2 linked regions of the Desulfomonile tiedjei DSM 6799 genome follow. Each later gene encodes a partner of the first gene's protein in a complex. Links are inferred from orthologs where the notes say so. Each region holds a gene or a part of one and is shown in the gene's direction. Other genes may lie near its edges.

The links.
Region 2: the proteins of DESTI_RS13030 (region 1) and uvrB are in contact, whole or in part, in a crystal structure (PDB 7EGT), measured with the Thermus thermophilus proteins. The link is inferred for Desulfomonile tiedjei DSM 6799 from one-to-one orthologs. Residues at the interface, in WP_096412145.1 of Thermus thermophilus: His654, Arg656, Phe657, Gln666, Asp668, Glu669, Lys680, Arg681, Leu682, Ser683, Lys685, Tyr686, Ala687; in WP_096411307.1 of Thermus thermophilus: Glu23, Leu25, Arg26, Asp27, Gly28, Glu29, Arg30, Phe31, Arg55, Glu326, Asp327, Phe328, Glu379, Ser382, Gln383, His398, Gly400, Arg401.

What each region holds. Positions count from the first base shown.
Region 1 is NC_018025.1:3,106,453-3,112,846, forward strand. What follows is about bases 1-2,879. They hold DESTI_RS13030 (ATP-dependent helicase), read left to right. Parts: upstream 1-415; coding sequence 416-2,344; downstream 2,345-2,879. Other genes in these bases: DESTI_RS13025 (DUF2225 domain-containing protein), read right to left, coding at 1-256; DESTI_RS13035 (cyclic nucleotide-binding domain-containing protein), read left to right, coding at 2,577-2,879. Outside these bases: more of DESTI_RS13035, read left to right, coding at 2,880-5,237; DESTI_RS28865 (HD domain-containing phosphohydrolase), read left to right, coding at 5,455-6,394. UniProt on the Escherichia coli protein: A helicase with DNA-dependent ATPase activity. Unwinds DNA duplexes with 3'-5' polarity. Translocates on single-stranded DNA with 3'-5' polarity. Initiates unwinding more efficiently from a nicked substrate than double-stranded DNA.
Region 2 is NC_018025.1:5,120,952-5,128,381, reverse strand. Bases 2,589-5,522 are described here. They hold uvrB (excinuclease ABC subunit UvrB), read left to right. Parts: upstream 2,589-2,996; coding sequence 2,997-5,048; downstream 5,049-5,522. Other genes in these bases: DESTI_RS21890 (IS1182 family transposase), read right to left, coding at 5,433-5,522; DESTI_RS21900 (hypothetical protein), read left to right, coding at 2,589-2,761. Also shown: DESTI_RS21915 (hypothetical protein), read left to right, coding at 243-602; DESTI_RS30950 (hypothetical protein), read right to left, coding at 590-766; DESTI_RS21910 (YbgC/FadM family acyl-CoA thioesterase), read left to right, coding at 908-1,333; DESTI_RS21905 (DUF2059 domain-containing protein), read left to right, coding at 1,347-2,240; more of DESTI_RS21900, read left to right, coding at 2,240-2,588; more of DESTI_RS21890, read right to left, coding at 5,523-6,872. UniProt on the Escherichia coli protein: The UvrABC repair system catalyzes the recognition and processing of DNA lesions. A damage recognition complex composed of 2 UvrA and 2 UvrB subunits scans DNA for abnormalities.

The sequences.
Region 1 (6,394 bases):
AAAGTTCCAGATAATCTTGGGACTTGACCAGTTCCTTCACGTGTCCGGGGACTCGTTGATGGAAATCTTGTACTAAGCTCGTATAATGGCAGTGGGGACAGGTTGCTACGTCCGAGGATCGATTGCAGTCTTTAGGAACAACGCGAAAATCCAAACCATATCCGAAAGGAGACGTGTTCATGCCCTCGACGGTTCGACAATGAGAAAAGTGATTCATGCACAGAGGGCAACTCACTACGAGCACTGAATTGTTCACGCAATCCTCCTTGAGATCCATAACTGAATTGCACCTCCCCGAAAACCCGCGACAGCGATACCATATCATAGGTGATGGCTTTTAGCCAAGCGTTTCTTGAACACGAACTTTCTTTCTGGAGACAAACTCACCAGAATGATTAAATTATCTGAGTGAAATATGAAAAAAACCGGTTATTCAAACATCGCATACGAACAGGATTTGAACTCCGCGCAGCTTGAGGCTGTAACGGCTCCAGAAGGACCTCTGCTCATCATTGCCGGGGCCGGTTCGGGAAAGACCAGGACCATCGTGTACCGCGTTGCCTGGCTTGTGGAACAAGGGATAGAACCCGAATCCATCTTGCTGCTGACCTTCACGCGAAAGGCAGCCGAAGAGATGCTCTCGCGAGCATCGCAGCTCCTGGGTCTCAGGCTGACCGCCATTGCCGGAGGTACATTTCATTCCACGGGCAACATGTTGCTCAGAAGGTATGCGGCCCTTCTCGGATTCGATTCATCCTTTTCCATTATGGATCAGGGCGATTCCGTGGAAGCCATCGACCATGTGAAGAAGAACCTTGTTCCTCCTTTGACCGATCCAAAAGGATTCCCGAAGACCAGAACCATTGCGGAAATAATAAGCAGAGCAGTCGGATGTGCATGCAGTGTGAATGAAGCAATAGAAAAGCGTTGTCCTCATTTCGGCGAATTTGCCCCGGAGATCGACATTATCAAAGTCAAGTATGAGGAACATAAAAAGAATAATAATCTTATGGATTATGATGATTTACTCGTGAACACGATTAAGCTTTTGGAGGAACATCCGAGGATCAGGACGGAAATATCTGAAAAATGGAGATATGTGCTCGTAGACGAATACCAAGACACGAACCGGCTTCAGGCTCGCATTGTGCAACTACTCGCCTTTACTCACGATAACGTCATGGTTGTGGGAGACGATTCGCAAAGCATTTACTCGTTCCGGGGCGCTGATTTTACGAATATCGTAGAATTTCCGAATCTGTTTCCCGGAACGCGCATTATCCGACTGGAGGAGAATTACCGCAGCACCGCGCCCATCTTGAGTGTGACCAACAGCATCATTCAGCGGGCTGCTGCAGGTTACTCAAAGCGGCTTTTCACTCAGAAAACCGGAGGACCTCTCCCCATAAGCGCCCGTTCATCTACGGAACGCCAACAGAGTAAATTTGTCGTCCAGTGCGTGCGGGAATTAAACGAGCATGGCGTGGAACTGAACGAAATAGCCGTGCTTTTTCGAGCAGGGTTCCATTCCTTCGATTTGGAAAGCGAACTGACGCGCAATAATATCGCTTTCGTGAAATACGGCGGATTCAAGTTCCTGGAAAGTCAGCACATAAAGGATGTGCTTGCGCATCTCAAAGTGATCCACAATCCTGCAGACCGTTTGAGCTGGATTCGTATTCTCAAGCTTCTGCCGGGCGTCGGCGACAAGACCGCCCTTCAACTGGCCGGCACTATCTGCCAGGACGGCATACCCCGTTCCACTGCCCAGATCGTATCCAAGCCCCCGAAATATGGCAAAGATCTGGACCGGTTGCTTGAACTTGTTTTCCAACTCAAAAATGAGACAAATCCCATATCGCAGAAAGTGGAACTCATAAATGCCTATTACTTCCCCGTGCTCAAGGAAAAGTACGACAACTATCCCAAAAGAATGCGCGATCTGGAGTACCTGGCGGATTTGACTTCGAGTTACAAGAGCCTGAATAGATTTCTCAATGACATGGCTCTCGAGCCTCCGGATGAGGAGAGAAGCTCCGAAAGGGAGAGACAGGACAGCCTGGTGCTCTCCACCATACACTCGGCAAAAGGTCTGGAATGGCACACGGTGATCCTCATCTGGGCGGCGGAAGGCCGCATCCCCTCCCCGATGGCTCTCGTATCTCCCGATGATCTGGAGGAAGAACGCCGACTTATGTATGTGGCAACCACAAGGGCCAAACACAATCTCGTTATTGTGGCTCCGCATACTGCACTGGATCGAACCCGGGGACAGGTCCCGGTGAAGCTCTCCAGATTTGTCGAGGAGATTCCGCAGGATTATTTTCGCACCTATTCCGTTTGACCCTCTCGAGCGGTTTTACGAATAAGGCTTGTTTTATAGCCAGCAGAAACATTGATTATCCTTGATGCTTCCCTACTCTTTCTCTATAATCTGGCCTGTTTTGCTCAGGCTCCGAGCAAATCCCTTCAGAGAGCCGCATCTGCTGCACAGGAGAAAGAAAACAGCCTTATTCGGTCCCCCATGTATTTTGGGGATCAGGGGAACTGAAATCCACGCGATCCAGTGAATCCGTATGAAGCAGTTTCTGGAAAAACACCTCAAAGTATATCTTCACGAAGCCTCCAAGTTCATCTGGATTGCATGGATATGCTTCGCAATTTTTCTCGTAACGGCAATCTTCAGAAACTATGTCGATACTGCATTTCTGAAGAGGTACGGCCCCAATTACATCCCCTATATGCTGGTGATAAACGCTATCCTGACGTTCTTCGTCATGGGGGTCATAGATCGACTGGGACGGAAATTTAGCGATTATATACTCCTATCAGCGTTCCTGGGGTTGTACGGTGTTCTCGTCACACTTCTCTTCTTTACCGTCAAAGCCGATCTGAGCATCTCATACCCGATACTTTACCAGTTGCTCTACTTGCTGGATTCAGTTCTGCTCGTTTACCTGTGGAATATTGCAGGAGATCTCTTCGATGCCCGCCAAGGCAAGAGAATATTTCCCCTCATTACCGCAGGACAGGTGCTCGGGACCACTGTGGGGAGTTTTCTCACCCGACCTCTGACCGTCTTGTTGAGGGGCGAAGATCCGGTTCTCCTCGTGTTTGCGGGAATCTCGCTCGCAATTGCGGTGTACATGTGGCGCACCGGGAGCGGATTTCTTTCCCATGTCAAACCGAAAATCCAGACTGTTCGCGGAGTAGCAAAAACTATCGGGCTGACCGAAGTTCCCCGATTGATCAAAGAATACCCAATTGTGCGCTATCTGGTCGTTACCGGATTAATACCCAACATTTTGCTTCCCATTTTCTTCTTTCAATTCAGTGTGGTGGCCAACAGCACGTTTCATTCGGAACAATCATTGATCTCATTTTTGAGCATATTCCGTGGGACAACAACATTAGTTACCTTTGTCCTGCTCTTTTTCATGGGGAGAATGTACTCCTCAATCGGGCTGGCCAACTCATCTATTGTTCAGCCATTGAATTTCGCGGTGCTCTTCGGATCCTTGCCTCTGTTCTTCAATATCTTTGTTGCTGCATACGGCCAGTTTTCCACAATACTCATTCAGAGAGCTATAGCCGGGCCTGTGAACAAGATTTTGTACAGCATTATCCCGTCTGACCTTCAGGCCTGGAGCAGAACGTTTATCCGAGGCAGTGTGTTGAAAGTAGGTATGCTTTCAGGCTCCCTCACCATGATATTTCTCAAGCCCTATCTTGCTCCCAAAAGTCTGTCGTATATCGCTTTTGTTCTCGCTCTTTACTGGCTTGTGGAGACACTGAATTTCCGAAAGCATTACACGAGAATACTGAAACAGGTTATTGCAGAAAAGCAGGTTGATTTCGAACAGATAGAAGCAGTACGGCCGTTCGAGGGAGCGGGAGCGACGGCAGAACTGGGGTCCGCTACTGTTGCCAATCGGGTAGAAGAGTCCGTTGAAATGCCGGAACGAGCTGCTCCGGTTATGGACCCCGAGATCGCTCTAAAACTCCTTGATGACGAGAACTCTCTCACGAGAGCGGAAGCAGCGGCTTCGTTTGCTCAATCAAAAGATATGCGTGCAGTGCGGAAGCTCATTCAGCTTCTGGAAGACACTGATGACGACGTGAGGCAAGCCGCGATTGAAGCGCTCATGGGGTACGGCGAACTCATTCTCCCATTCCTTGAAGTTTCCCTGTTGGAAGCGCCGCCTCGCACAAAGCAGGCTATTCTCGAAGTCATACGGCTTTCGGGATTGACGGAATTTGAAATAGTGCCGTTTCTCGGTAAAGAACTTGCTCAAGCGTACTGGCATCTCATAGCAGTCAGAGATCTCGACCGAATAGAAGGTATGAGCGTGAAAATGCTCAAGGATCACCTTCTAGCGGCAAATGAGGAACACCTGAGTCTGATTTTCTATGCGTTATGGGTCTATCATACCGACATGAGACTCATGTACCAGGCACTTAAGTCCGAGTCCGCTTCTATTGCGGTCGAACTGGTAGAGAACTCCATACAAAAGGAATTGAGTCCGTATCTCATTCCGCTTATTGAAGACATTCCCTTAAATGAAAAAATCGAGGAAGGCAGAAAGCTCTTTCCGCTTGTGCGCAAAGAAACTCCTGAAAGAGTTGTTACTTTTCTGGTGGAATCGGACGATCCAATTACCCGTATGCTGGCGCTCTTCGTGATTGCCGAGCAGATGCCCGAATACTCCTTCTTGCCGGTTGTTGAATCCAGGCTCAGCGACGACCAACCCCATGTTCGCGATATTGCTGATTACGCTTTGAAGCGCATTCTCCACGAGGACATAACCATGCCCGACATAATCGACAAAATCAATAAACTCAGGACTTTCACTATTTTTGAAGGGATGGGTGTTCGCGAACTGCATGCGATCTCCTCGGTGATTTCCGTTGAGACGTTCTCACCGGGAGAAGTCCTTATCAAGCAAGGAGAAGAGAACTCCTCCATCTATCTTATTGTTTCCGGACAGATAACTATCTACGAGAAATACGGCACAGACGAACAGAAGGCGAAAGCCACAGTTGGCGAAGGAGCATTCCTTGGAGAATTAAGCCTGTTCACCCGCATGCCTCCGAACGCAACGTGCGTGGCGGATGTCGTTACCGAAGCATATGTGTTGCGACATCATCAATTCCAGGAAATCATGAAAGTTTATCCGCAAATCGGAATAAATCTGTGCAGATTCTTTACTATGAAGCTCCGGCAGGTTGCTTATTGAGCCTTTTGGATTTCCGGAATCGCTAATTTCCACCAGCTTGCGTTCAACCGTGCCGAAATCCGATAGTTTTTCTTGCATTCCTCCTCTGCTCTACCATTCCTTTGGAATTTTGGTCTTCTTTTTAAACTTGTCTTTCGTACAAAATTCCATCAATGTACGTTGAACAAACGTATCCGGACCAAACATTCCCTTTCAAGAAATTCACGCGGAGAAGTGCATGGATCGGCACAATTCCAAGGAAGAGCTTGTACAGGAGATTCGCGCTTTACGGCGAAAGATAAACGAACTCGAGAATCAGATAGCATCTACGCTTATACCGGGCAAGCACGAGGTCGGCCCGCAACCGGCGACGGAATTCGGGCGAAAATTTCTGGAAGCGATCCGCACAAAAGATTTTCTCCAGGGAATTCTCGATAGCTCGACACTCGTATCAATAGTGCTCACGGATTTGGATCAAAACGTGCTCTTCTGGAATACGGGCGCGCAGAACATCTTCGGATATTCATCAGATGAGATGATAGGGAGCAAGATCACTCGTTTGTACCCTCCCGATGCTCTTAGCACAGAAACCGTGGAACAGCTTCGCACTGTGATCCGTACCAAGAGCGGAGCAGTACACGGAAACATGCAGCAACTCACCAAAGACGGCCGCACCCTTATCATCTCACTGGCACTGTCCCCGATGATCGACACGGACGGTGAAGTTCAGGGCATTCTCGGTGTGGGATTGGACGTTACTGAAGAAATTCTCCGGCAAGAGGAAATCCTCAAGCTCCTGGAGCAAGTCCAGACGACCCAGGATATGGCGGTCTTTTCTTTGGCCAAATTGGCCGAATCCAGAGATGCCGAAACCGGCTCGCATCTGATTCGCATTCAGAAATACTGCAGAATTCTCTGTAATCGGCTTTCCGACATGCATCAATACCGCGATATCGTTACCGATCACTATACTACCGACCTGATACGCTCCGCTGTGCTCCACGACATCGGGAAAGTGGCCATGCCGGATTCTATCCTGTTGTCGCATGAGCTGTTCACGGTGACGGAACGAGAGATAATGAAACGCCACACTCTTCTCGGAGGCAAAGCTCTGGAAGAAGCAGTCACGACACTAGGCGAAAAAAGCTTCCTGTCGTTAGGCATGGAGGTCGCCTATT
Region 2 (7,430 bases), 2.0 Mb from region 1 along the record:
GGGCCAATATGGGTACAAGAAAGAAAGAGGAAGCAGGGCGCTGCTTCTTCTTTTTGTGGTCATTGAGCCATCTGTAGTGAAATCAGACGCCCAGACAAAATGCAATATATGGAGAGGCACAACACTGATCAGAAAAAGATCAAAAATACTGAATTGAAAAAACTTCCATAATATCCCATCTACTGTTAGGTTCTTTCGAGCCAAGTCTGATTTCGTTGTATGGAATCCGAGGAGCAAAGAGCATGGATCTCCTGTTAAACCATCTCAACGCGTTAACCTGTCTATTTGCCGGAGCACTTTGCGTTATCTTGGGTATGTTCTTCTGGGTAAAGGAGGGCGATCCCTTATTTGGTATGATCATGTGCTTTGGATTCGGTGCTAATTTGATAGCGGAAGGCTTCCTTGATTTGACGAAACTCAGAGTACCCGGATGGGTTACTCCCATAACAGACGCAGTTTGTGGTATCGGGCTCATATGGATCAGCATCTCCAGATTTTACGCTTCGCCTTCACCACGTTCTCGACGTACATACTGGTGGTTCTTGGCGTTCGGAATAGGTATCATATTCGTCTTTCGATCCATGCAACACTATTGGCGTTGAAAGTGGCTTTCCGTCATTCTACCGGATTTTTCAGGATTGAGACTGACTGTATGTAATGCGAGAGCCCCGGTCGCCTGCAACAGAATTGCTGCAGCAATTACTAAGACACCGGACAGCCCAACTACTGGCGCTATTATGAATCCGGCCATTTCAATCTTTTGCATCCCACATCCTCTGCGATTCCTTTTTCCTACACTACCAGAGACGGCTGGCTAGAAGAATATGCATTTCTTTGCTATCCTGCCGCCGAAGGCGTTTCAACGCGTTTCAGAAATATCTTCTGAAAGGACACGACCTTGGAGCCTGTGGAATCCAAGTCGGCAACCAGACCGACACGTCCGGTAGAGCTGCTCTTCGAATGCAAGGTGTACTACGAGGATACAGACTGCATGGGAGTAGTATATCATGCCAATTACTTAAAATTCCTGGAACGAGCCCGTACGGAATACGTTGAAAAGCGTTTGTCGAGCGTCGCGGAGTACCACAATAACGGGTACCTGTTCATGGTGCACAAGGTCGAGATTGTATTCCATGCTCCCGCAAAACTGGGGGATTCCCTGGTCGTACGGACCTGGATTGAAAGCACGACGCGGTTCAGAATTGTTGTCAAACAGATAATAACCCGTCAAGGCGAGCCTCGGGATTATCTTATTACAGCAACGGTTACTCTGGTGGCCGTCAGTCCGGAAGGGGAACTGAAACAGATTCCTTCGGAATTCCATTCGCTTTAAAGGTGTAACCCAATTGCAGGACATCAACACGATACCTCGACGATCAAGCTGCGCATCAGTTGTATTGACGCTTTTTCTGGTCTTGTTTACCTCTCAGGCGACATTCGCCGATCGCACAGACAGTCTGATCGATCAAGCACTCAGAATTTCCGGTATATCAGGTCAGCTCGACGCCTTGCCGAAATCTGTCTTGGCCTCGGTTCCCTCCGATGTGTTTCCGGACTCCAGATCGAGGAACGAAACCGAAGCGTTGCTTAAGAAGAATTCCGCCCAAGATACCCTGCTGAAAATCTTGCGCTCTTCTATCCGAGATGAGTTGAAACAGGAATATCTCGGAAAAGTAGTAGAATTTTATGAATCGTCTCTGGGAAAAAAAGTTGCACGCGCCCAGGAAAACGCTCTGGATCCCGCTCTGCTGAAGAATATTCGAGAAAGCCGAAAGATGGCTGCATCACAGGATGACGAACGTTTAGAGCTTATGAGAAGAATCGTTGTGGCAGAAGATGTTTATGGCAACAATCAAGTTCTCGTAAAAAGTGTCATTAAAGGACTGCTCTCCGGATCGGACCCTGAAAATGCAGCAAACGACGACCGATTACACGAAAAAATCGGTATGGTGGAAAAAGGGCTCGGCTTTGAAAAGAGCAGAATAGGGGAAACGGCAATCACAACCATCGCCTACACATTCAGGCACTTGAGCGACAAGGAATTGGAAAATCTGGCAGTATTCCGCGAATCCGAACCGGATCGGTGGTTCAGGTCGAGAATAATCAACGGCCTGCAAATCGCAACGTACGAATTGGCACGAACCCTTGGGCAGGCATTGTCGGACCTAAAGCGTCCTCCTGCTGATGAAAAGGAAGAAAAATCGACACGTCGTAAACGCGGGTGGAGTCGCGAGGAGTGATGACGCGAGCAACGTTTCTCATAATCATCCTCTCGATAGTGCTTTCGGGAACTGCATCCGGGCAAGACGGTTTTTCGAAATATGCCGATCCGGCGGGGAGATTCACGTTCGATTACCCGACATCCATGACCCTGAAAACTGCCGGAGAGAACGAGATCAAGATCTTTCACCCAGGAGCCACCTTAAGAATAAGCGTTTTCATCCAGGAGCGCCAAAAGAAAGGTCCTGTTACGGCAGAAACGATTGCAGACCTCTTCCGAAAGCTGAAACAGGAGATGAAGAATAGCTCGGTTCTCGAAGAGGGTAAAATTAAGGGACTTGACGGAACTCAAGGCTACACTATTTTTCTTTATAAAGATCATCGCGGTCTACAGCTTGTCCAGCTTGTACAGTATTACATTGCTGAGGAACGAGTGCTCCAGATGGTGATTTCGGATCGAACCGAGGGATTCAAGAACCTGGAAAAAGTAATACGGAAAATCCATAATTCCCTTAAGATCCTTAAACCATCTTTAAAATGAAGAACGTCATATGTTCGCATTTAAGTAGTAGTGTTGGAGGAACTTTCTTTGTAGAAGAGGTTTCCCAAGCTCTTCCAAGAAATTTTCAACATTTCGGCTGCATCGTTAGTTTGCGAAGCAAACAAGGATGTAGCCAAATATTGAAAGTTCTTGGGATGGGGTTCGGGGAAACACTTCTTACAAGAAGGGTTTCCCCGATATTACTGCCTTGAATACGAAGTTGAGGAACAGATACATGCGGCCGTTTCAGATATATTCCGATTACGTACCCAAGGGCGATCAACCTCAAGCCATAGATGCTTTAGCGACTGGTGTGGAGAACGGGTTGAAGCATCAGGTTTTGTTGGGTGTGACTGGCTCGGGGAAGACGTATACCATGGCCAATGTCATTGAAAGAGTGCAAAAACCCACGCTCGTGCTTGCCCCGAACAAGACGCTGGCTGCTCAATTATTCGCCGAATTCAAAGGATTATTCCCTGAGAATGCGGTAGAGTACTTTGTATCCTATTATGACTATTACCAGCCGGAAGCCTATATACCGCAGTCTGACACGTACATTGAAAAAGACTCAAGCATCAACGAAACGATAGACAAAATGAGACATTCTGCGACAAGATCTCTTCTGGAACGGCAGGATGTCATAATCGTAGCGTCGGTTTCGTGTATTTATGGTCTCGGATCTCCGGAATCGTATCAAAACATGCTCGTGCACCTCATTGATAAAGAGGACGCCGATAGGGATTCAGTGTTACGGAAGCTCGTGGAAATCCAGTACGAGAGGAATGACATAGACTTCCACCGGGGAACCTTTCGAGTCCGAGGCGATGTTGTTGAAGTATTTCCTGCTTACGAAGAATCGGTTGCGCTCCGGATAGAATTCTTTGGCGATACAGTCGAGTCACTCTATGAGATTGACCCACTCAGGGGAAAAGTGATTCGCTCGCTCGAAAAGGTTGCGATTTATCCGGCAAGCCATTACGTGACGGAAAGATCCAGACTGCTTTCGTCTGTAAATGCCATTCTTGAGGAAATGAAAGAGCGGGTGGAGTTCTTTCGCGACCAGAATCGTTTCATAGAGGCTCAGCGCATAGAGGAAAGAACCAAATTCGATGTGGAGATGCTCAGGGAAATGGGCTACTGCAGCGGTATCGAGAACTATTCCCGATATCTCACCGGCCGCAATGCTGGCGAGCCTCCGCCTACGCTCCTGGAATATTTTCCCAAAGATTCCCTGTTTATGATCGATGAATCCCATGTCAGCATACCTCAATTGGGCGGCATGTTCAGAGGAGATCGAGCCAGAAAACAGAACCTGGTCGATTATGGATTTCGGCTTCCCAGTGCGCTGGATAATCGGCCGTTGCAGTTTGAAGAGTTTGAATCTCACGTGAATCAAGCCATTTACGTCTCGGCAACTCCCGGCCCATATGAACTGGAGAGGAGCAAAGACCGGGTAATAGAGCAGATCATTCGTCCCACCGGCCTGACCGACCCGATGATTGAACTGCGGCCCGCTTCCAATCAGGTGGACGATCTTTTAGGTGAAATCCGCAAACGTATCGATCAGGGTCATAGAGTGCTGGTCACCACGCTCACAAAGAAGATGGCGGAAGACCTTACCGAATACTATGCAGGCCTGGGAATTCGGGTGAAGTACCTGCATTCTGAAATCCACACCATAGAACGCATGGAAATCATTCGCGATCTGCGCTTGGGGAAATTCGACGTGCTGGTGGGAATCAATCTTCTGCGAGAAGGTCTGGATATTCCTGAAGTGGCTCTCGTTGCTATTCTGGATGCAGACAAGGAAGGGTTCTTGCGGTCGGAGCGTTCGCTGATCCAGACTTCCGGTAGGGCTGCTCGTAATGTGGAAGGCACGGTGATTCTGTATGCAGACCACATGACTGAATCCATCCGCAAGTCTACGGAGGAGACCACGCGAAGACGGCGTCTCCAGCAGGAATACAATGTCGAAAACGACATAACGCCGGAAACGGTTCGTAAGAACATCACCGACATCCTCTCTTCTCTCGCGGAACAGGATTACGTCACGGTGGAAGTTGAGAAGAAACCCGATCTACCCGACGTGGCTCCGGACGAGATTCCCGGTCTGATCAAACAACTGACGGATCGGATGTTCGCTGCAGCTCGGGACCTGGAGTTTGAGAAGGCTGCCGAATTACGGGATCAGATTCGTGCGCTGGAACAGCATCAGCTCACTTTTGGAGCAGCATTCGGAAAGCAGCGTCCTGAGAAGCGTCAGCCGCGGGAAAGAATTTTGCATTGATGGCAATGGTCGTAATCGCCTCACGGCTGCTTGAATGGTCATTTGCGACAATCAAGCTGGCAGCCAACGTTCCCCTTTTCTAAATTGGGATCCGGGTTGGTTTCAGGGATTTAGACCAAAATCCCTGGTTCTTCCTCTTGTAAAGTGGATAAAAAGCAACAGCCATGTAACCATCTAGTCATAACCTGGCACGCCCTGGAAGGGCGCCCCGATTGTAGCCACGGGTGTCAGAAAGCGTCTCAAAACCTGCGCACTGCGGCGAATCACGCAAGCCGGACGGGAGGACCTGCTTCTGGGAAAAAAGCAGTCCCGTCAAGTGAAGATCAGGCGAGGTTCGATCCGAGTGTACTGTCCGTTATAAGGTCATGGTCTCCCTCCGGCTGCTTACGTGAATGCCACCTCGCCGGATACCCAATGGTGGTAGAGCTTCCTGAGATTTATGGTCGTGCAAATAAGGTCCCACTGGGCCTTTACGTTGTCGATTCCGGCCACGGTCCATCGCCGAAAGCTTAATGCGCTCTTGATCCAGGCAAACGGTGGCTCGATAATCTTCTTTCGAGTCTTCAGGCGCTCTTTGTTCTCTGGTTTTTCCCTCTTGCTGCGGTGTCGTTCTAGGGCCGCCTCGTAAACGCTGAGGTCTATGAGGCGTCCGTTCTTGCTCTTGGAGCATTTCCAGCGATTGGGACACGTTAGAAAATCCTTGCAGTGATACCTGCGAACCTCATTGTGGTTCTTGCCGTTAATTTTCCGCTGATGAAAAGGCAACAAGCGCCCTTCAGGGCATATGAAGCAATCACGCTCCTGATCAAAGACGAACCGGGATCGGTGATAGAGATCCTCATCCGCACCTCTCTCGGAAACAATTTCCCCTGACGATTTCCCGATAAGAATGCCGTATTCTCGCTCATGGGCCAGACCTATCTGCCCTGAGGAAAAATATCCCCCGTCCGCCACATTTTCCTCTGCCACAGCGCCCAGATTCTCTTTCACCTTGTCGAGCATGGGGACCAATTGCCCGTTGTCGGCCCCATCCGTGACCACATCTGCGGCCACGATAAGGCCGCTCTTTTGGTCGGCAACCGCCTGAGCGTTGTACGACAAGTCTTTGGTCCGGCGATTCTTCATAAAGCGAGCTTCCGGTTCCGAAGGGTGAACTGACTTCTTGTCCGATTCATCCAACTCCTTCAGAGCCTCTTGTATCCGCTGTTTCCGTTTCAATCCGTCTTGCATGGACTGCGGAAGGCGATACTCACCGGTCTCTTCCCGCTCGGCTCTCTCTATCTCAGTCATCGCATCGGCAATCGTGCGGTCCAATCTCTCCGAAACACTTTCCAGAAACCTCTCCAGGTGCTCACGACCCCGAGCCTTGTCGTTGGATGAGACGGCTTGGATCTTGGTCCCGTCCACGGCATGAAGAGCTAGACCGATCAGATCGGCCTTCAGAGCAACACGAATCGACTGTCTGAACAGATGCCTCAATGATTTCTTGTTCGCCTTGAAGAATCGCCATAAGGAATTATGATCCGGAGCATTCATCCCCGTCAGCCAAATCAGCCCCATATTCTCAAGGCAACCCTTTTCAAGCTTACGGGTACTCCTGATCCGATTGAAGTATCCGAAAAGCCACACCTTCAACAGAAGATCTGGCGCATACGGAGGACGTCCTGTATCGCTGTCGGGAACCTCGATTCCCAACTCGGACAGATCCAAGGAATCCACGAAATCTCGGATAAAGCGCGCCGGGTGATCCTTAGCCACCCAGTCTTCCACTGACGGCGGAAACATCAAGATCTGTTCGTAATCGGCCCGGATCTGTTTGCCCATGACAGCCTCGTGGTTGTTGAATTCCTCTCCTTTCTAGTACATCTCTTGGCAAATCGCGAGCCCAAAATGGAGTTTTGAGACAGTTTCGTCAACCCGTGGACAGCGCCATGTCCATAAGCATGGTTCAAAGACCCTGAAAGGGTCGACCAACAGGCAATGATTCCCAAATGTTATTGGTTGACCCCTTTCAGGGTCCTGAAGACATAGGACTTGCCGTATCGCTTCCGTGGGTTTGCACCCACGGCTACTGTTGGGAAGACCCTTCGGGGCTGAAGAAACCTCCTCTCATGCGTAACTGAATGGTTGCATAGTCTCTTCTATAGCTGTTGACATAATTCCTGACGTTTTGAACACCCCTATCCTTCATAGGGAACGGTGGGGCCTGGCGTCCCTGCCGGGCCTAACTAGTCGATTTGTTGTGTAAAAATGTGCCGGCACGGAGGCACGGCACCCACCGATTTTCGAGAAGCGCTTTTCGCAATCGGGCAAGAATTCTGACATTTGCTATAACATATTCATTACGGTTCTACTTTCAGCCGCATCGCTCTGTTGAAGAAG